DNA from 3 places in the Yersinia hibernica genome. Region 3 is predicted to be linked to each of the others. Evidence: predicted binding sites of a transcription regulator. Region 3 holds the regulator's gene; each other region holds the start of a gene.

Region 1 (7,343 bases), 2.0 Mb from region 3:
TTGCCCAGGCCGGATGGGTCAGCGTTATCACGCCGTGCCATCTGGTTGCCCGCGGGAGTCCAGCTACCGGCGAAAATCCAGCAACCGCTGGCAGTGGTGCCGTCATCACGCAGATGAGCAAAGGTGCTGAGTTGCTCGCCTTTTTTGACCAGAACTTTGCCCTCGGCGTCAGTGATATCAGCCAGTGCTTTACCATTGCTTTCCTGCGCCACTTCTTCTGGCTCTGGGTTATCTGGCGTCAGATAATCCCAAGTCATATTAAGCACCTGCTCTGGCACTGCACCACCATCCCGGCGATACATATCACGCAGACGACTAAAGATACCCGCCAAGATAGCACCATCATTCAGTGCTTCACCCGGTGAATCAGCGCCTTTCCAGTGCCATTGCAGCCAGCGGCTGGAGTTAACAATTGAGCCATTTTCTTCAGCAAAACAACTGGATGGCAAACGGAACACTTCGGTTTGAATTGTCGATGGGTCGACATCGTTAAATTCACCGTGGTTTTGCCAGAAATTCGCCGTTTCAGTATTGAGCGGATCAATAGTGACCAAGAACTTCAGTTTCGACAGTGACGCGACGACTTTATTTTTATTCGGGAATGACGCGACCGGGTTAAAGCCCTGGCAAATATAGCCATTCACTTTGCCCTGCGACATCATCTCGAAATACTGCAATACGTCGTAACCTTTATCCCACTTCGGCAACCAGTCGTAGCCCCAACCATTCTCTTTCTGGGCTTTATCACCATAGAAACTTTTCATCAGACTGACGAAGAATTTCGGATAATTACTCCAGTAGTTAACCTGGCCCGGTAACAGGGTTTTCGGCGTGTTGGCTTTCAGGTAAGTATCAATATCCGGCTGTTTCTCTGACGGCAGACTCAGGTAGCCCGGCAAGCTTTGTGATAGCAAGCCGAGGTCAGTTAAGCCCTGAATATTAGAGTGGCCGCGCAAAGCATTAATGCCGCCGCCCGCCATCCCCATATTGCCGAGCAGCAACTGGATCATCGCCATAGTACGGATGTTCTGTGCGCCGACAGAGTGCTGTGTCCAGCCCAACGCGTACAGGAACGAGGCGGTTTTATTGGACACACTGGTTTCGGCGAGATATTCGCAAACCTGCAAGAAATCTTCTTTTGGCGTACCGCAAATGTTGGCAACCACATCTGGCGTGTAACGGCTGACGTGCTCTTTCAGCAAGTTCCACACACAGCGCGGGTCTTGCAGCGTGACATCGCGTTTGGCAAAGCCGTTCTCATCCAACTGGTAATTCCAGGTGGTTTTATCGTATTTGCGATTTTCGGCATCATAACCACTGAACAAACCATCATCGAAGGTAAAATCTTCCCGCACCAGCAGGCTGGCGTTGGTATAGGCCTCGACGTATTCGCGGTTAATTTTTTCGTTGGTCATCAGATACAACAACACGCCGGACAGGAACGCAATATCAGTACCGGAGCGGATTGGCGTATAGAAGTCAGCCACCGATGCAGTACGGGTAAAGCGTGGGTCTATCACCAGCAATTTGGCATTGTTGTGGATTTTGGCTTCCATCGCCCAGCGGAACCCCACCGGATGCGCTTCTGCCGCATTACCGCCCATGACGATAATTAAGTCTGCGTTCTTGATATCAACCCAGTGGTTGGTCATCGCACCGCGACCAAATGTTGGAGCAAGACTTGCTACCGTTGGTCCGTGTCAGACACGTGCTTGGTTGTCTACGGCAAGCATGCCGAGAGCGCGACTAAATTTCTGGGTCAAATAACCCGTTTCATTACTGGATGCCGAAGCACACAGCATACCGGTACTCAGCCAACGGTTGACGGTAACACCGGCGTCATTGGTCTTAATGAAGTTGGCGTCCCGGTCTGCTTTCATCAGCTTGGCAATGCGGTCAAATGCATCATTCCAAGTGATTCTCTGCCATTTATCAGAACCCGGTGCCCGATATTCTGGGTATTTCAGGCGACTTTCGCTGTGGATAAAGTCCACCAGCCCCGCACCTTTTGGACAAAGTGCCCCACGGTTTACCGGATGATCCGGATCCCCTTCAATGTGGAAAATACTTTCTTTGGCGTTTTTCGCACCGTCGCCAAGGCTGTACATCAACAGCCCACAACCGACAGAGCAATATGTGCAGGTATTCCGCGTCTCACGGGCGCGCAGCAATTTATAATTGCGCGTTTCCGCCAGCGCCACCGACGGCGTAAAGCCGAGTGCCGCGACCGTGGTTCCCGCCATACCGCCAGCGCAGATCTTAAAGAACTGCCTTCTGCTGACCTGCATGGGTCTCTCCTTCGTTCATTGTCACATTATTTCAGTTCACACTTCCCTCAACGAAATGGGAGGCGTTAAAATCGCTGACGCGATATCCAGCTTTTCAGTGTGGGATACATTTCTAATAACGGAATAAAGCCACACTATTCTTAATGTGAATGTTACCACATTGTGATTATGGATTATAACTTTCAGGACCGCATAGTGAGCCAGATCAAACCTTCAGAAATTGACTTCACCACCGAAATCTGCGGCGCCAAGCAACTCAACGTGCTACAGCGCCATCACCTGGCCGAGCCGCAATTGGATTGGCTGGCAGAAGAAGTGCCGGTTGCCTTGGTGTACAACGGCATTTCTCATGTGGTCATGATGGCCACACCCAAAGATTTGGCGGCTTTTGCACTGGGATTTTCACTGTCAGAAGGCATTATTAGCGCACCACAAGAAATCTACGCCATTGATGTCACCCCCAACTGTAATGGCATTGAAGTTAACATTGAGTTATCCAGCCGCCGTTTTGCCGGTTTGAAAGAACGCCGCCGCGCCATGGCAGGCCGCACCGGATGTGGTGTTTGCGGTATTGAGCAACTGGATGATATTTTCCGGCCTATCACGCCACTGCCGTTCACCCAAACATTTAATTTAAATCAATTGGATAGTGCACTTGCACAGCTCAAACAAGTACAAACGGTCGGTCAATTGACGGGATGCACCCATGCTGCGGCGTGGATTAATCCACAAGGTGAATTATTGGGCGGTTGTGAAGATGTTGGCCGCCACGTGGCCCTGGATAAATTACTTGGGGTGCGGGCCAAGCAGCCGTGGCAACAAGGTGCGGTGCTGGTTTCCAGCCGGGCCAGCTATGAAATGGTACAGAAAACCGCCATGTGCGGAGCCGAGATTTTATTTGCAGTTTCTGCTGCAACAACCTTAGCAGTTGCCGTCGCCGAGCGCTGTAATCTCACCTTGATTGGCTTCAGCAAGCCCGGCAGAGCAACGGTTTACACCCATCCGCAGCGGATTAGCGAATAAAAGACCACACAATTAGTACGGCATTGATAATCATTTTCAATATCATTTAATTAACTATAATGATCCGAATGCTTACGCGGCGCTTACTTTTTTTGTGCCGCCCTACACCTACGGAGACGATGATTATGAGTTACTCACTGCCATCCCTGCCTTATGCTTATGACGCCCTGGAACCCCATTTCGATAAGCAGACGATGGAAATCCATCACACCAAACACCACCAAACCTATGTTAACAATGCAAACACGGTGTTGGAGAGCTTCCCTGAGCTGGCTAAACTGAGTGTTGAAGAGCTGATCAAAGATCTGGACAAAGTTCCAGCTGAAAAACGCACTTTCATGCGCAACAATGCCGGCGGCCACGCTAACCACAGCCTGTTCTGGAAAGGCCTGAAATTGGGCACCACTCTGGCCGGTGATCTGAAAGCCGCTATTGAGCGCGATTTCGGCAGCGTTGACAGCTTCAAAGAAAAATTTGAACAAGCTGCGGCAACGCGTTTCGGCTCAGGTTGGGCATGGCTGGTACTGAAAGACGACGGCAAACTGGCGGTTGTTTCTACAGCTAACCAAGACAGCCCGCTGATGGGTGAAGCCGTTTCTGGCGCATCTGGCTTCCCAATTATTGGCCTAGATGTGTGGGAACATGCTTACTATCTGAAATTCCAAAACCGCCGCCCAGACTACATCAAAGCATTCTGGAACGTGGTCAACTGGGACGAAGCAGCAGCACGTTTCGCCCAAGCGAAATAATTAGCGAAAACTCGCAGAAGTATCATTAATAATGCCAGCAAGGCCGCCTTGCTGGCATTTTTTATTGTTAAAGTTTAGTCAATACCTGCCGATAGATTGTACAAGAAGGTTGCTGGCATTGATGGCATTGATGGCATTGATGGCATGAATGTTGTCACAAAAACGTTTGGGAAAAGCACTCTTGCCAAGGCTGCCCCACATACCGCCAGTTCCCCGAAATCCTCTAATAACTAGACCTCCCCAAACTCACCTACGCTGATTGATTTGCAGCAAAAACACCGCATAACGGAGAAGAACATGGCAGGATTTAGCAAAGTTTTTGGTCACTTTGAAAACATGAAAGTCGGTAAAAAGCTCGGATTAAGCTTTTTCCTGATGTTGTTGTTGGTTGGCATTATCGCAGGTACCACCGCATATCATTTCTCCGCTATTGAAGAACATGCTTATAAAGTCGATTTAAGCTACAAAATTAATGATGAAGCCAATCAGGCAAAATATAACCGCGCGCTATATGAACGCACTTATGATTTGAAATACATCAAAGAAAATTCTGAGCATATCAACAAGATAAAAACCTTGCTGTCTCAAAGCGACGAGCTTAACTGGTCAAAAAGCAACCACAAAACGATCAGTAATATTGCCGATGTAGTAGAAGAATATCTGCAACAACAGACTAATTTTGTCAACGCAGTCGCTCATAAGGACGACGTACGCAAAAGTTGGAATATCTCTGAAACTCAGAAGAACCTCAATGAATTACAACAAAGCTTGCTCAATGAGGGCGCGGATACCAACACCCAGATTCTACTGGCTGAAATGAACCAAAAATTAATGACTGTGCGCTATAACGCGCGTGGTTTATTGCTGGATCGCAACCAAGATGCAGAATCTTCATTAATAACTTCGATCAATATTGCTAACAGCGCCGCAAATGCTTTCATGCCAGTGTTATCAGCCGAGCAGCAAAAACTATTAGCCCCGGTTATCTCCAGCCTTCACATCTATAAAGATAATGTATTGGCTTATTTACCGGCTTATCAGCAAGAGCTGGAAGTCGGTAAAGTGATGGAAGCCAATGCCAATGAATTGAATAAGTTGGCAACCTATCTGTTCACCCAAGAGCTACAAGGCACCCACGACGAAATCAATAACGCGCAATTGCAGTTAACTATTTCAGCCATCGCGGCGCTACTCTTTGGTCTGCTGATTTCATGGCGCATGACCCGCCAGATCACCGTGCCACTGCGCACTACGCTGGCGATGGCCGAGCGCATTGCCACTGGTGATTTAACCGCAGCAACCACCTCAACCCGTACTGATGAATTGGGCTTGCTGATGAATGCGGTGGCCCGAATGAATGAAAATCTGCGCGCGATGATTGATGAAATCCGCATTGGTGTCAGTCAGGTGTCTCATGCCTCCGGCGAGATTGCCGCCGGTAATACTGATTTATCATCCCGCACCGAACAACAAGCAGCGGCCGTAGAAGAAACCGCGGCCAGTATGGAGCAGTTAAATGCCACGGTGAAACAAAATGCCGATAATGCCCATCACGCTAATCAACTGGCAACGGAGGCATCACAAACCGCACAACAAGGTGGCAAGCTGGTTAATGATGTGGTGCGCACCATGAATGATATTTCGGGTAGCTCTCGACGGATTTCTGAAATCACCTCAGTGATTAACAGCATTGCTTTCCAGACCAATATTTTGGCACTGAATGCCGCAGTTGAAGCAGCTCGCGCCGGTGAGCAAGGCCGTGGTTTTGCCGTGGTGGCAAGCGAAGTGCGTAATCTGGCACAACGCAGTGCGCAAGCAGCGAAAGAAATTGAGGGGTTGATTGGCGAGTCAGTATCTCAAGTGAATGCCGGGACATCGCTGGTACAAAATGCGGGCCAAACCATGGAAGATATTGTCCGCTCCGTGACTCATGTGCGCGATATCATGGCAGAAATTGCCTCGGCCTCTGATGAACAAAGCCGGGGTATCACTCAGGTCAGCCAGGCTATTTCGGAAATGGACAGCACCACTCAACAGAATGCCGCATTGGTGGAAGAGTCCGCCGCCGCCGCCGACTCATTAGCGGAGCAAGCTATCTTATTGGCGCAAGCCGTGGCTGTATTCCGGCTGTCAGAAACAGAAACTGAACCCGCGCAAAGTCATAGCCCCCCCCCGCGTGCAACATCACCACGCCCGGCCACAGAGGCTAATCGCATCACTCAGCAGGATAATTGGGAAACGTTCTGATTCGCCGTTAAACCTTGGAACCCTGCCCTTAGGCAGGGTATTCTGAGCTCCCCCCTGAACATAGGCAAAGAGAGCAGATGAAATATCCACAGGTTTATATCGGCAAAATTGAGCCTTACAGCGGCAGCTCCCCCAGCGCCATTGGCAAACGTCAGGTTCAGGGGGGCATTATGCTCACAGCGTTGGGTCTGGAGGGTGATGAACAGGCCGAAACGCGCTTTCACGGCGGCCCGGATCGGGCGTTATGTCATTATCCCCGCGAGCATTACACTCACTGGGCACAGCAATTCCCTGAACAGGCTGATGTTTTCTCGCCCCCGGCTTATGGTGAAAACCTATCCACCCTCGGCATGACCGAGAAAAATGTATTTATGGGGGATATCTATCACTGGGGGGATGCCATCATTCAGGTGACGCAACCGCGCTCACCTTGCTACAAACTTAACTTCCATTTTGCCATTGAGGATATGTCAGTGTTGATGCAGCAAACCGGCTACTGCGGTTGGCTGTATCGGGTGATTTCACCCGGCAAAGTCAGTGAAAGCCATTCTTTAACACTGCTAGCGCGGACTAGCGATATCTCCGTCTCTGAAGCCATCGCCATTGCTTGGCATATGCCGTTCGATGAAGAACAGTATCGCCGCTTATTAGCGGTATCCGGGCTATCAGCCAGTTGGAGCAAAACCATGTTGACGCGGATTGCAGAAGGGAAAATTGAGGACTTTAATCGACGTTTACTGGGGAATAGCAAGCTACCAAGACGTGATTAATGGTTAAACATCGCCAGCACTCTTTTGAATGATAAACCGACAAAAACAAACCAGGTGGCGGCAAGTACCGCGCACCTGGGTTGCTCAGAAGCAGTCATCAGAATGCTTTTTTGGCGTAACCGGTCACTTCTTTCAGGCCCATCTCGCGGCCTAATGCCGTCATTGGGTGAACCACCACAATACCGCGCGCCGCTTTCTTCAAAGAGCCCATATCAGCTTGCTCTTTCTTGGTAATGGCGCGGCTAAAGGGCAGTTGAGCCAGTTTC
Region 2 (7,343 bases), 1.8 Mb from region 3:
ATCCACCGCTTTGCCGCTGAAAGAAAAACTATTCAGGCCGCCAATAAAAATACTGGCAATGACAATGACTTTCCCGGCGCGCAGCACAAAGCCTTTCAGCCGCTGCCAGGTTTGTAATAGCAGACTTTTGAGGTGTGGCACGTGGTAGACCGGCAATTCCATCACAAAGGGTGATGCTTCGCCGCGCATGATAGTGTATTTGAGTACCAGGCCGGTGAGGATGGCCACGGCAATTCCCAGCAAGTAGAGAGAAAAGACGATGCTCGCGCCGTCTTGCCCGAAGAATGCCGCCGCAAAGACGGCAAAAATAGCCAGTCGCGCTCCACAGGACATAAATGGCGCCATCATGATGGTTATCAAGCGCTCGCGCTGGGCATCCAAGGTGCGTGCCCCCATAATCGACGGGACATTGCAGCCGAAGCCAACAATCAGGGGCACAAAAGATTTACCCGGTAACCCCAGCGCCTGCATCAGCCGGTCCATAACAAATGCGGCCCGAGCCATATAACCGGAGTCCTCCAAAAACGAGAGGAACAAATACATCATACCAATCTGCGGCACCAGCGGTAGCACCGTGTTTATCCCGCCCCCGACACCTTGAGCAAGAAAAATGGTCAACCAGGCTGGGAAATGCAGGGTATAACCGACCCATTGTATCCCCTGTATAAAGATAGCCGCCGAGCCGAGATCAAATATGGGTTGTAAAGCCCCACCAATATTGATGGCTAATACAAACATTAAATACATAACAAACAAGAAGATAGGCACGCCCAGCCAGCGGTTGAGGATGACTTTATCCAGCGCTTGTGTCAGGCGGTTGGGCTCAGCTTGCTGGGAATTGCCCACGCGGTCGCAAATGTGGGCAATACTTTGATAGCGGGCATCGGCAATCACCAGTTCTGGGTCTTCATGCTGTTTTTGTTGCAGATTTTCTCGCGCCAATGCTACCCGCGATGAGGTGATACCCGCGCGCGTCAAGCTGTAGATATCCCCCTCCAGTATTTGCAGTGCTAACCAGCGGCGTTGCTGTACTGGCCAGGATCCCGGCATTTCTTGTACCAGTTTATCCACTTCTTGGAGCAGCGCCGGCGGGTAGTTAACCAGTGCTTTGTCGGTCACGGGCTGAAACTCATCAATACTGTTTTTTAATTCATTGATACCGCGGCCTCGGGTGGAGACCAGCGGAATCACTGGGCAACCCAATTGCTGAGAAAGTGCTGTGATATCAATATGAATGTGCTGGCTTTCGGCAATATCCAGCATATTGAGTGCCACAATGCAGGGGATGCCTAATTCTATCAGTTGCAGTGTCAGGTAAAGGTTTCGCTCCAGATTGGCTGCATCAACCACATTGATCAGCAGGTCAGCTTCGCCGCTCAAAATATAGTGGCAGGCAATTTGCTCATCCAGCGACGTTTGCTCTGAAATGGTGGTTAACGAGTATGTGCCGGGCAGGTCAACCAAGGTGACCTGATGTTGCGCGGTGCTGAAATGGCCCTCTTTGCGCTCAACAGTGACCCCCGCCCAGTTCCCTACCCGCTGACGAGCACCGGTTAACTGGTTGAAAAGGGTGGTTTTCCCCGCATTCGGGTTGCCAATCAGGCCAATGGTGAGTGCTTTCATGATCCAACGTAATATCAATAAATTAAAGTGTGCAAGGCGGCTTTGTGGCATCACCTCGTAGTCAGAATAAGACGTTGACCTGAAATATTAGGGTTGCAGGTCGAGTGTCAGCAGATCCAAATCTTTCTTACGTACCACCAGACTCACCCGCCGGGTTTCTATCTGAATGGGGTCACCTAAGGGCGCAAGGCGAACAACATTGAATGAAGAACCGGGCAGCATACCCAGAGACAATAATTTCTGCCGATAAGCCGGGCTAATTTCAGGTGAGAAACCAACAATTTTGTAGGAACGCTGTGGGATCAAATGCATAAGAGCCTCTTGAGATATAGGTCATTAATTATCGTGATTGGCGTACCAGAATGCAGCGTATTTCCCTGGTCATATTCTCAGCCGCATATGGGCTAGCGACTGTCCTGCAACTCGCATTATTTAGCGTCGATAAACAAGGCGTAATGATTAAAATAATAATAGTGAGAATTGTTTTCATATTCAACTCAGGTCAAATGCTCAAGAGTAAATATTCATTACAATTTCATTTTTATAATTAATGAGTCTGATTTCTATTTGCGCTTGTTTTACCATCAAATTAGCATGATCGCAAATGCGAATGATGAGTTAAATCAGTTAACTGAATGTTTCCATCACTATCTGCTGAGCATAAGAAACACTGAGGATTAACATAATTAATTCACTATGATTTGAATCAAATAACATTCGTATTTTAATTAACTAGCAGAATATTATCGTAATTATTTATAAATTAAGCTGCATGTTAAATATGATGTTAAATCAGCTGCACTCGCGGCCAAATTTAGCGGCGTCATTGCGGCGGAAAATAATCGCGTGCTAATTAATTTGGAGGATAAACTTACAATCTTATAGAAGAAAAAAATATGATTATGGCGGCTTAATATATTATTAGGGCGTGTTTGCCGCGCCTGATTCAATGCCCATAACAGCAAGTTGATGAAGAAAGGGCCACAAAATGTGGCCCTCAAGCTTAGGTATTAGCGTTTTTTAAACGCCGCCGCCAGCGCGTCACTCATGGCACTGTTGCCACTGGAGCTGCTGTCTGCTCGCCCTTTGGCAGGTGGGCGGTTATGGGATTCATTATTATTGCGTGGGCGGCTGGCACCCCGGTTATCATTATTGGTATTGGCACGGTTTTCGCCACCATTACCCCGGCGTGAGCCACTTTCACCCGGTTGTTCATCAAGGCGCATGCTCAGGGCAATGCGCTTGCGCTGCAAATCCACTTCCATGACTTTCACTTTGACAATATCCCCCGCTTTCACCACCTTATGCGGGTCATCGACAAACTTATCTGCCAGTGATGAGATATGCACCAGACCATCCTGATGGACGCCGATATCCACGAACGCGCCAAAGTTGGTTACGTTCGTCACCGCCCCCTCAAGGATCATCCCCGGGGTGAGGTCATTCAGTGTTTCGACCCCCTCGGCAAAGGTCGCGGTTTTAAACTCTGGACGCGGATCTCGGCCCGGTTTTTCCAGCTCGCGCAGGATGTCAGTCACGGTCGGCACGCCAAATTTCTCGGTGGTAAAATCACCAGCATTCAGGTTGCGCAAGGCCGTGGCATTGCCCATTAAGTCCTGCAAAGCTTGCTCGGTGGCGGCCAAAATGCGCTCGACGACCGGATAGGCTTCTGGATGCACCGTGGATGCATCCAGTGGGTTATCCCCGTGGTTGATGCGCAAGAAACCGGCACACTGCTCAAAAGCTTTTGGCCCTAAGCGGCTGACTTTCAGTAATTGCTCACGGTTATGGAAGCGGCCATTCTCATCACGCCAGCTTACAATGTTCTGCGCCATCATGCGGGTCAGGCCGGCGACTCGGGTCAGCAGCGGCACTGATGCAGTGTTCAGATCCACCCCAACGGCGTTTACGCAGTCTTCTACGACTGCATCGAGCTTTTTCGCCAGTTGGCTTTGGCTGACATCATGCTGATATTGGCCGACCCCAATGGATTTTGGATCGATTTTCACCAATTCCGCCAACGGATCTTGCAGCCGGCGCGCAATAGAAACTGCGCCACGGATGGAAACATCGAGATCCGGGAACTCCAGCGCGGCCAACTCTGAGGCCGAATAAACCGAGGCCCCAGCTTCACTGACAATCACTTTCTGCGCGGTTACCGCCGGATATTGCTGTTGCAGTTCAGCAAAGAAACGCTCGGTTTCCCGTGATGCGGTGCCATTACCAATGGCCACCAATTCCACCTGATGCTTGATACACAGGGCGGCGACCACCGCCGCAGCTTTAGCCGCCTGGCCGGTGTGGGGATAGATGGTATCGAAGGCCACCAGCTTACCGGTAGCATCAACCACCGCCACTTTCACCCCGGTACGTAGGCCGGGATCAAGGCCCATGGTGGCGCGCATCCCTGCTGGTGCGGCCATCAGCAAATCTTGCATGTTACGCGCGAATACATTGATAGCTTCGTCTTCAGCCCGCTCACGCAGTGTGCTCATCAGTTCAGTTTCAAGATGCAACAGCACCTTAATACGCCATGTCCAGTTGACCACCGCTTTGCGCCAGTTATCCGCTGGGGCATTATTCAGGCGTAAATCCAGATGATTGATAATAATCTGCTCGCCTTGGCTTTCGCGCGGCGGTTCGTCAAACTGCGGATCTGGATTCAGCGCCAGTTGCAGCACGCCCTCATTACGGCCACGGAACATCGCCAGTGCGCGGTGTGAAGGAACTTGGGCAATGGGTTCGTGGTGATCAAAATAATCGCGGAATTTAGCGCCTTCCTGCTCTTTGCCCTCCACCACTTTGGCGACTAAATGGGCGTTTTTCCACAGATATTGGCGCACTTTTGCCAACAAAGTGGCATCTTCAGCAAAGCGCTCCATCAGGATATAGCGCGCCCCATCCAGTGCCGCTTTGGTATCCGCCACGCCTTTATCGGCATCAATATAAGCCAGGGCGATTTGTTCTGGGTCTTGCTGTGGATCATTCCATAAGCTGTCAGCCAAGGGTTCCAGGCCGGCTTCAATAGCAATCTGCCCACGAGTGCGGCGTTTGGGCTTATAAGGAAGATATAAATCTTCCAGCTCGGTTTTACTCATGGTGCCGTTAATGGCAGCGGCTAGCGGCGCGGTGAGTTTGCCCTGATCGTCGATTGATTTAAGAATAGTTTGGCGTCTTTCTTCAAGTTCGCGCAGATAGCCCAAACGGCTTTCCAACTGGCGCAGCTGGGTATCATCCAACCCGCCGGTAACTTCCTTACGATACCGTGAAATAAAGGGCACGGTATTACCTTCATCCAGCAGGCGTATTGCGGAGGCAACTTGCTCCGGCCGCGCCTGTAGTTCGCTTGCAATAATGCGGCTCAGTTGTTCATTCATAAGTCTGATATCAATTAGTCAGTAGGAAAAAGGGCAGAAGACAGTTATACGGACTGCCCGGATAAATTGCCAGTAGAGCGCTCTTCGGGCTTGAGCTAACCTGAACTTCTCGGTAAAAACATAGGGTATAGTAGAGGTATCTATCCTACAGGGATAATTGGATAATTTTATGGCTAAAAGTAACTATATTACCCGTGAAGGCTGGCAGGCACTGGATCGTGAGCTGCATTACCTGTGGCGAGAAGAGCGGCCGGTGGTGACTCAGGCGGTGTCTGAAGCTGCTGCAATGGGCGACCGCTCGGAAAATGCTGAATATATCTATGGTAAGAAGCGCCTACGGGAAATTGATCGGCGGGTACGTTTTTTGACCAAGCGCCTTGAGGTGCTGAAAGTGGTCGATCCTGACCCACGTCAGGAAGGGAAAGTCTTTTTCGGGGCTTGGGTGCGGGTCGAAAATGAATCAGAGGAACAGCGAATCTTCCGTTTGGTGGGGCCGGATGAGTTTGATCCCGCGAAGAAATGGATTTCTATTGATTCACCGGTGGCCCGCGCCTTGATTGGCAAACAGGTGGATGATGAGGTGACGGTGCAAACACCCAATGGCGAAGCAACCTACTGGATTTTAGACATTCGCTACCGCCCATTTGACGAAAGTGTTGATAATTAAGCCCGATAATAATCTTTGTAACAATTTCGACTAGAATATATACCATTAATAGCTGTCTGTTAGAGTGAGTTTTTCTAACAATGTGCAGATTCGGGCAATACGGCCTTTGGGAGTAATAAAATGCAAGAGAATCACAAGATTCTGGTCGTTGATGACGACATGCGCCTGCGCGCGCTATTAGAACGTTACCTGACAGAACAAGGTTTCCAGGTGCGCAGTGTCGCCAATGCTGAACAAATGGATCGTTTGCTGACCCGTGAGTCTTTCCACCTGATGGTGCTCGACCTGATGTTACCGGGCGAAGATGGCCTGTCTATCTGCCGCCGCCTGCGCAGCCAAAGCAACCCAATGCCGATTATTATGGTGACGGCTAAGGGCGAGGAAGTTGACCGCATCGTTGGGCTGGAAATTGGGGCAGATGATTATATTCCTAAGCCATTTAACCCCCGCGAATTGCTGGCTCGTATCCGCGCGGTACTGCGCCGTCAAGCCAACGAGTTACCGGGCGCACCTTCACAAGAAGAAGCGGTGATTGCTTTTGGTAAGTTCAAACTGAATCTGGGGACGCGCGAGATGTTCCGCGAGGATGAACCTATGCCACTGACCAGTGGTGAGTTTGCGGTGCTGAAAGCTTTGGTTAGCCACCCGCGTGAGCCATTATCCCGCGATAAACTGATGAATCTGGCGCGCGGTCGCGAATACAGTGCTATGGAGCGGTCTATCGACGTGCAGATTTCACGTCTGCGTCGCATGGTAGAAGAAGATCCGGCGCATCCGCGCTATATCCAAACGGTATGGGGTTTGGGCTACGTATTTGTGCCGGACGGCAGTAAAGCATGAGGCGATGGCGCTTTTCTCCGCGTAGCTCATTTGCCCGAACCTTATTATTGATTGTGACCTTGCTGTTTGTCAGCTTGGTGACAACCTATTTGGTGGTGCTGAATTTCGCTATTTTGCCCAGTTTGCAGCAGTTTAATAAAGTGTTGGCCTACGAAGTTCGTATGCTGATGACTGACCGGCTGCAACTGGAAGATGGCACGCTACTTGAAGTCCCGCCGGCGTTTCGGCGTGAGATTTACCGTGAATTGGGTATTTCGCTTTATACCAATGCCGCGGCAGAGGAAAGTGGCCTGCGTTGGGCACAGCATTACAAATTTCTCAGTGACCAAATGGCCCAGCAGTTAGGTGGGCCAACCGACGTTCGTGTCGAAGTTAATAAAAACTCACCGGTTGTCTGGCTAAAAACATGGTTGTCGCCGGATATCTGGGTGAGGGTGCCATTAACTGAGATCCATCAGGGTGATTTCTCGCCATTATTCCGTTATACCTTGGCCATCATGCTACTGGCCGTTGGCGGTGCCTGGCTGTTTATCCGGATTCAGAATCGCCCCTTGGTGGAGCTGGAACACGCGGCTTTGCAGGTCGGTAAGGGCATTATTCCCCCGCCACTGCGTGAGTATGGTGCTTCTGAGGTGCGCTCCGTGACCCGGGCATTTAACCAAATGGCGGCCGGCGTGAAATTGCTGGCGGACGACAGAACCTTGTTAATGGCGGGGGTCAGCCATGACTTACGTACGCCATTGACCCGCATCCGTTTGGCGACGGAAATGATGAGTGAAGCCGACGGCTACTTATCTGAATCTATCAATAAAGACATTGAAGAGTGCAATGCCATT
Region 3 (7,343 bases):
TGGCGTCAGTGTTTACAAGGCGGCCGCCAAATTCAAGTTAGGCGATTTCTGGGCGCGTGGCGGTTATATCCAACCAACGGGCCAAACACTGTTGGCACCACATTGGAGCTTTATGCCGGGCACTTACCGTGGTGCCGAGGGCGGCGCGAAATTTGATTTCGATACCGCCGGTGCTCTGTCCATGTCTTACATGTGGACTGATGAATATAAAGCGCCGTGGTATCAGAATATGTACAACTTCAGGCAGGCCGATGGTAAAACCGGTGTGAGCTACCTGCATTCATTTGGTGCCAAATACGACTTCAAAAATAAATTGGTACTGGAAGCGGCATTCGGTCAGGCCAAAGATTATATGGATCAATACTTTGCCAAGGCATCTTATGCTTTCCCAGTTGCCGGCAATGATTTGCGCACTTCCTACCAGTTCTACGGGGCAAAAGACAAAGTTGACGGCGGTTTTAAAGATGTTAATGACGTCTATGACGGCCTGGCTTGGTTACAAGCACTGACCTTGGGCTACACCACCGGTCCATTTGACTGGCGTTTAGAGGGGACTTGGGCCAAAGCTGATGGTAACCAAGGTTACTTCCTACAGCGGATGACGCCAGGTTACGCGACTTCAAATGGCCGTTTGGATGTGTGGTGGGATTCCCGCTCTGACTTCAATGCCAATGGCGAAAAAGCGCTGTTCGGCGGCGTGATGTATGACCTGAAAAACTGGAATATGGCCGGTTGGTCAGTCGGGACTTCCTATGCTTATGGCTGGGATGCAAAACCCAGCACCAATCCAATCTTTGACCAGAGTGTGCGTTTGAAAGAATCCGCCTGGAACTTTGATATTCTCTACACCCTGCAAGAGGGCCGGGCGAAAGGCACATTATTCAAACTGCATTACACCATGTATGACAATCACACCAATATCCCAAGCTATGGCGGTGGTTTCGGCAACATCTTCCAAGATGAAAAAGACGTTAAATTTATCGTGATTGCGCCATTTACCATCTTCTGATTTTACCCGTTTGATTGCCAACCCCGGCCGGTGTGCCGGGGTCATAATGGAGTGTCAGCATGAAAAAAATACTTTTTATTATTACCGCGGTGATGGGATTAACTGCTTGTGCCACACCTGGCCCGGTTCAGCCAGAAGACAGTAAACTGAAGCAAGCATACAGCGCCTGTATCAATGCTAGCGAAGGCCAGCCGGAAAGATTAATTCCCTGCAAAGCGGTGCTGAATGTTTTGAAACAAGAGAAAGCGCACCAAGCCTTTACCGACAAAGAGACTGTCCGCGTATTGGATTATCAGCGCTGTATTGATGCGGCCCATACGGGCAATGGCCAGGCTTATGACGCGCAGTGTGGCAAGCTTTGGCAAGAAATTCGCAGCAATAATTAATCCACAACAATTAATCCACAACAAAAATTAATCCATATCAGGCAGTTGAACTAACAATAATTCTGTCAGCGACAATACTTCAGTAGTGGCTTTGGCAACGGTTATTTATTAAGGATGAGGTTAGTGATGAACAAATTCAGATTAAATGCGTTAGCGGCGATAACCGCAACCTTTGGCTTGATGGGGTACGCACATGCGGACACCACCAATCAGCAGATTGTTGATCAGCTCAGCACGTTGAAAGTTAACTATAAAGTGCTGGATAACCGTGCTGCTGAAAATGGCGTGGATTGCGCTAAATTGGGTGCTGACTGGGCCTCATGTAATAAGGTATTAATTACTCTGACCAACACCGGGGATGAGATAAAAGGCCAGGACTGGGCCATTTACTTCCATAGCATTCGTCAGATCCTGACGGTAGATAACGACCAATTTACCATTACTCACCTGACCGGTGACCTACACAAAATTGAGCCTAGCGCCAAATTTACCGGCTTCCCGGCGAATCAAGCGGTTGAAATCCCTATCACTGGCGAATACTGGCAGTTATTTGCCACCGACTTTATGCCGCGTTGGTATGCCACTTCAGGTGATGCGCAGCCAAAAGTGCTAAAAAGCACTGATACTGAGGATATTAACGAGTATTTGACTCAATTTACCGGCGATCAATGGAAGCGCACCAAAGACGATAATAATGTGCTGATGACACCGCAATCGCGCTTTAGCAAAAATGAAGCGGTAAAAACATTGGCGGCGGCAAACCTGCGCGGGCAGATTATCCCCACCCCTATGGAAGTGAAGATTCACGCCCAAGATGCTGATTTAACTAAAGGTGTGGCTCTGGATTTGAGTGCATTACCCAAGCCCGCGGCCGAGGCTGCCCAGCAGCGTTTTGAATTACTCGGCCTGACGGCCAACTCTGCCGGGTTCCCGATTAAAACCTCAATCCAGCCGGCGGCCTTTAATGGCGAATTAGCCGTTTCCGGTGCCTATGAGCTGAAAATCGGCGAGCAGGGGGCGCAAGTTATTGGTTTTGACCCCGCCGGGGTGTTCTATGGTTTGCAATCGATTCTTTCTTTAGTGCCGACGGATGGCAGCCAGAAAATAGCGACATTGGAAGCAAAAGATGCGCCGCGTTTTGAATATCGTGGTGTTTTCCTTGATGTCGGCCGTAACTTCAAAACTAAAGATGCGGTGCTGCGTTTACTGGACCAGATGGCGGCATATAAGCTGAACAAATTCCACTTCCACTTGAGTGATGATGAAGGCTGGCGCATTGAGATCCCAGGGCTGCCAGAATTGACAGATGTGGGGAGCAAGCGCTGCCACGATTTGACGGAAAACACCTGTTTACTGCCGCAATTGGGTTCTGGCCCAGAGAGCAATAATCTGGGTTCCGGCCATTTTACCCGTGATGATTATATTGAAATTCTGAAATACGCCAAAGCTCGCCAGATTGAAGTCATTCCTGAAATTGATATGCCCGCTCATGCTCGTGCGGCAGTGGTATCGATGGAGGCGCGTTACAACAATTTGATGAAGCAGGGCAAAGAGCAAGAAGCTAACGAATTCCGCTTGGTTGACCCGACAGATGACTCTAACACCACTTCGGTTCAGTTCTATGAGCGTAAAAGTTATCTGAACCCATGCTTGGATTCTTCAAAACGCTTTGTCGACAAAGTGATTGGCGAAATGGCCCAGATGCACAAAGAAGCGGGGATGCCGCTGACCACCTGGCATTTCGGCGGTGATGAGGCGAAAAACATTCGTCTGGGTGCCGGGTTCCAGGATAAAAATAGCCCGCTTGAGCCGGGTAAAGGCATCATTGATAAGAGTGTGGAAGATAAGCCGTGGGCCAAATCACAGGTATGTCAGGATTGGGTCAAGCAAGGCAAAGTTCAGGATGTTGAGCACCTTTCCAGCCACTTTGCCATTGAAGTCAGCAAGCTGGTTAATGCCCATGGCATCGAAAAAATGCAAGCCTGGCAAGATGGTTTGAAAGATGCCAAAGATGCCAAAGCCTTTGCCACCAAACGGGTTGGCGTTAACTTCTGGGATACTCTCTATTGGGGCGGTGCCGATTCCATCAATGATTGGGCCAACAAAGGTTATGAAGTGGTGGCCTCAAATCCGGATTACGTTTATTTCGATATGCCGTATGAAGTTAACCCAAATGAACGCGGTTACTACTGGGCCACTCGTTTTAATGATGAAGCTAAAGTCTTTAGTTTCGCCCCCGATAACATGCCACAAAATGCTGAAACTTCGGTTGACCGCGACGGTAATCACTTCAGTGCGAAGAGTGATAAGCCATGGCCGGGTGTGCACGGTATTTCTGGGCAATCGTGGAATGAAACCGTGCGGACGGATGAGCAAATGGAGTACATGATTTTCCCACGGGTATTACCTCTGGCTGAACGGGCCTGGCATCGTGCTTCTTGGGAGCAGGATTATAAAGCGGGTCGCGAGTACAGCGGCGCAACGCACATGGTTGATACCAAAGCGTTAAATGCCGATTGGCAGCTATTTGCTAATCTCATGGGTCAACGCGAACTGGCAAAATTGGATAAAGCCGGTATTGCATACCGCTTGCCGGTGCCGGGGGCGCGTGTTGTCAACGGTGTATTGGAAGCCAATATCTCCTTGCCGGGGCTGATTATTGAGTATTCCACTGATGGCGGCCAGCAATGGCACAAATATGATGCCAAGGTTCAGCCTAAAATCAGCGGTGACATGCTGATCCGCTCGAGCAGCCCGGATGGTAAACGTAGTAGCCGCGCGGAGCCGGTTAAAGTTTGATTTTTGTTTTAAACCGCTGTGTCTGATGTTAACTCCTGTTTATCCGATTTTTAGGTAAACATTATTAAGTGAAGTTGAGTTGATGGTTTTCCCCCGGCAAGTCCGGGGTTTTTTTTTGCGTTAGATTTATTTTATGCAGGGAATTGTGGGCGGAGGGTATAAATAATAATGACCACCTGACTCCCGACCGAGGTTATCTCGGATAGCTGGGCGGGAAAGGCGGCCATCTTGCGGATGGGGTATGTTCTGGTCCGGATTAAAAACACACCCTAAGGCTATTGGGTACTTAAAATCTCAGTGCTTAAAATCTCTATACTTTATCGTGCGCAGACTCATTTTCACGGCAATCGCCGGTTTCACAGTGGCCGTACAGATACAGGCTGTGATTGGTCAGCTTGATACCATGCTGTTTAGCAATTTCACGTTGAAGTGACTCAATGGATTCATTACTAAACTCAATCACTTTACCGCAATCCAGGCAAATCAGGTGATCGTGATGATGCTGCTGCGTCAGCTCAAAGACTGATTTGCCGCCCTCGAAATTATGGCGGGTAACAATACCGGCATCATCAAATTGATTTAGGACTCGATACACCGTCGCCAAACCAATTTCTTCACCGATATCGATCAGCTTTTTATAAAGATCTTCCGCGCTGACGTGGTGGCATGCCGGGTCTTGCAACACTTCCAGAATCTTAAGCCGGGGCAGTGTTACTTTAAGGCCAGCGTTTTTTAAGGCTTTGTTGTTGTCAGTCATGCGGATTCAGTCCTGTTACTATCGATTCAAATTAAGGCTGTTCAGCCTATGACATCCGTGGCGCAATAATTACAATTGCGTCTCATTATAGAACTGCTAGCCCCAAATGAAAACCGTGGTTGTTAACAAAGGTATAATTGCACACTTTGTCAGATTAATCATGCAATGTATTGATGAATGGGATTGTTGCATCATTTAAGTATATGGCCGCCAGACGTAACGTTACAAATTTGTAGCGGTTTATTTTCATTTTGCGCGGATGAAGATGCGGATTTGTGGGTGGCTTAACAGAGTATGGCGAGTGTGGGGCGGTAACGAAAACGCGCGGCAATGTAGAACATCAACCTCGCGTTTCCGATTTACCCGTTACACTTCAAGCGGCAAGGCGTTGGTTGCCTGGCTGCTTCTTGAAGGATTTAGCGGGCATGACAAATTAGCCTGCGATCTCGGCCAAATTCAGTTCTTCACTGATTTGTTTTACCCAAGCTTGCACACGTTCATTGGTCAGTTCTGGTTGTCTGTCTTCATCAATGGCTAAACCAATAAAGTGATCATCATCCGCTAAGCCTTTGGAGGCTTCGAAGTGATAGCCGGCGGTTGGCCAGTGGCCGACGATTGCAGCACCGCGCGGTTCAATAATATCGCGCACGGTTCCCATCGCATCACAGAAATATTCTGCATAGTCTTCCTGATCACCACAACCAAACAAGGCGACCAGTTTGCCATTGAAATCAATCTCTTCCAGTGTCGGGAAGAAATCATCCCAATCGCACTGGGCTTCACCGTAATACCAGGTTGGGATCCCGATCAGCAAAATATCGAAGCCTTCCAAATCTTCTTTGCTGCTTTTGGCAATGTCGTGAACCTCAGCAACCTCTTTGCCCAGTTGCTTTTGGATCATCTTGGCAATGTTTTCGGTATTGCCAGTATCGCTGCCAAAGAAAATGCCTACAGTTGCCATATAACTTAATACCTTTTAAATTCAAATAATTGTGAAAATTACCAAGCACTCTGCCCGATAATATAACACATGTATAGGGCGATATAATGCCAGAAAATCTCGCCATGCCGATATCAAGTTTATGCGATATTAAATTTTTGTGAGTCGCTCAACCTTATAACACCATTGCCGATAACCTTCGTGTAACTGAAAGGTTGCAATTTGCGGTGCCAGGGGGAGAACCATCAGATGAAAGTCTGCTGGGAAAGGAGTTGTCGTGAGCTGTATGGAGCGTCCTTTATTGCTTTTCGGTCATCAAATAACACCCGAGCGTCTAACGGTAACTATCCGATATATAAGGGGAACGAGCATGCAGTTGTTAAGAAATATTACTATCAGAGCCGCACTACTTTGGGTACTTGGGGCATTTTGCCTGCTATGGGGTGGGGTATCCGCTTATACATTGTTATCACTGAACCAACTGACACAATCCTCTAATGCTAATAGCGTGTTGGTGGAAAACATGAATTTGGTGAATCAGGGGACGGAACAATACTTTCGGATGGTGACACGCCTTGCCCGTGCAGTGGATTATCGTCAGAGCGGTAACCTGACCGATGCCGATAAAGAACTTAAATCATCCAATGTAGCACTTGAGAATCTGAAAAAAGCGCTAGCGCAGTTTAAAGCCATTGACCATGCACAGCTTGACCCCGCGTTAGTCAGTGCCGTGATTAATGGGTGGAGTGGATTAATTGAGCAAGGTGTTATGCCGCTTTATCAGGCGGCGATGGATAATAATAGTGCGGTTTATCAAGATGTAGCGAAAAAGACCGTCCCCGCGCTGAGCCGCCAATATGGTTCTGTGGCGGAGAGTTTTAATCAGGCGGCATCAAAGGCCATTGGGGTGGCTAAAGAGCAATTTACGCATCTGACAAAAGTGAGCAGCATGATATTAATTGCTGCTTTGGTGGCAGGATTAGTGATTTTATTGGCAACAGACCGCTATCTGCTCGTCAACATGGTTCGCCCATTGGATGATATCCGCGCCCATTTTCGGGTGATTGCTTCAGGCCAACTGGGTCAGCCCATTGCTGATTTTGGCCGCAACTGTGTCGGGCAATTATTTCCGCTGCTGCGTGATGTGCAAGGCAGCTTGGTGAATACGGTCAAAGCTATCCGTAACAGCACTGATGGGATTTATCACGGGGCGGCAGAAATTTCTGCTGGCAATACGGATTTATCATCACGCACGGAGCAGCAGGCGGCGGCATTGGAACAGACGGCTGCCAGCATGGAGCAGTTAACCGCCACGGTAAAACACAATGCAGATAATGCCCATCATGCCAGCCAATTGGCGGCAAATGCTTCTATTACGGCGAAAAAAGGCGGAGCGCTGGTGGCCGATGTGGTGCATACCATGGATGAGATTTCGGCCAGTTCACGCAAAAT

The links. Region 3 encodes Fur, which represses iron uptake genes when iron is present. Its sites were predicted from a motif close to ATAATAATGAGAACNACTATCAA; they were not measured.
Positions count from the first base shown of each region.
Region 1: a site for Fur is predicted at 3,335-3,357, ahead of sodA (superoxide dismutase [Mn]). Genes of this name have one in related genera too.
Region 2: a site for Fur is predicted at 2,091-2,113, ahead of feoA (ferrous iron transporter A). Genes of this name have one in related genera too.

Region 1 is NZ_CP032487.1:4,649,245-4,656,587, forward strand. Features, by position in the region: gene fdnG (formate dehydrogenase-N subunit alpha) at 1-2,288, opposite strand, end outside; gene fdhD (formate dehydrogenase accessory sulfurtransferase FdhD) at 2,457-3,311, shown strand; gene sodA (superoxide dismutase [Mn]) at 3,437-4,060, shown strand; gene D5F51_RS21755 (methyl-accepting chemotaxis protein) at 4,358-6,307, shown strand; gene yiiM (6-hydroxyaminopurine reductase) at 6,385-7,077, shown strand; gene D5F51_RS21765 (YibL family ribosome-associated protein) at 7,175-7,343, opposite strand, start outside.
Region 2 is NZ_CP032487.1:4,449,260-4,456,602, reverse strand. Features, by position in the region: gene feoB (Fe(2+) transporter permease subunit FeoB) at 1-1,623, opposite strand, end outside; gene feoA (ferrous iron transporter A) at 1,711-1,935, opposite strand; gene D5F51_RS20970 (Tex family protein) at 2,634-5,000, opposite strand; gene greB (transcription elongation factor GreB) at 5,170-5,667, shown strand; gene ompR (osmolarity response regulator transcription factor OmpR) at 5,788-6,507, shown strand; gene envZ (two-component system sensor histidine kinase EnvZ) at 6,504-7,343, shown strand, end outside.
Region 3 is NZ_CP032487.1:2,697,376-2,704,718, reverse strand. Features, by position in the region: gene chiP (chitoporin ChiP) at 1-1,009, shown strand, start outside; gene chiQ (ChiQ/YbfN family lipoprotein) at 1,069-1,395, shown strand; gene D5F51_RS12790 (beta-N-acetylhexosaminidase) at 1,522-4,194, shown strand; gene fur (ferric iron uptake transcriptional regulator) at 4,505-4,951, opposite strand; gene fldA (flavodoxin FldA) at 5,385-5,912, opposite strand; gene D5F51_RS12775 (methyl-accepting chemotaxis protein) at 6,262-7,343, shown strand, end outside.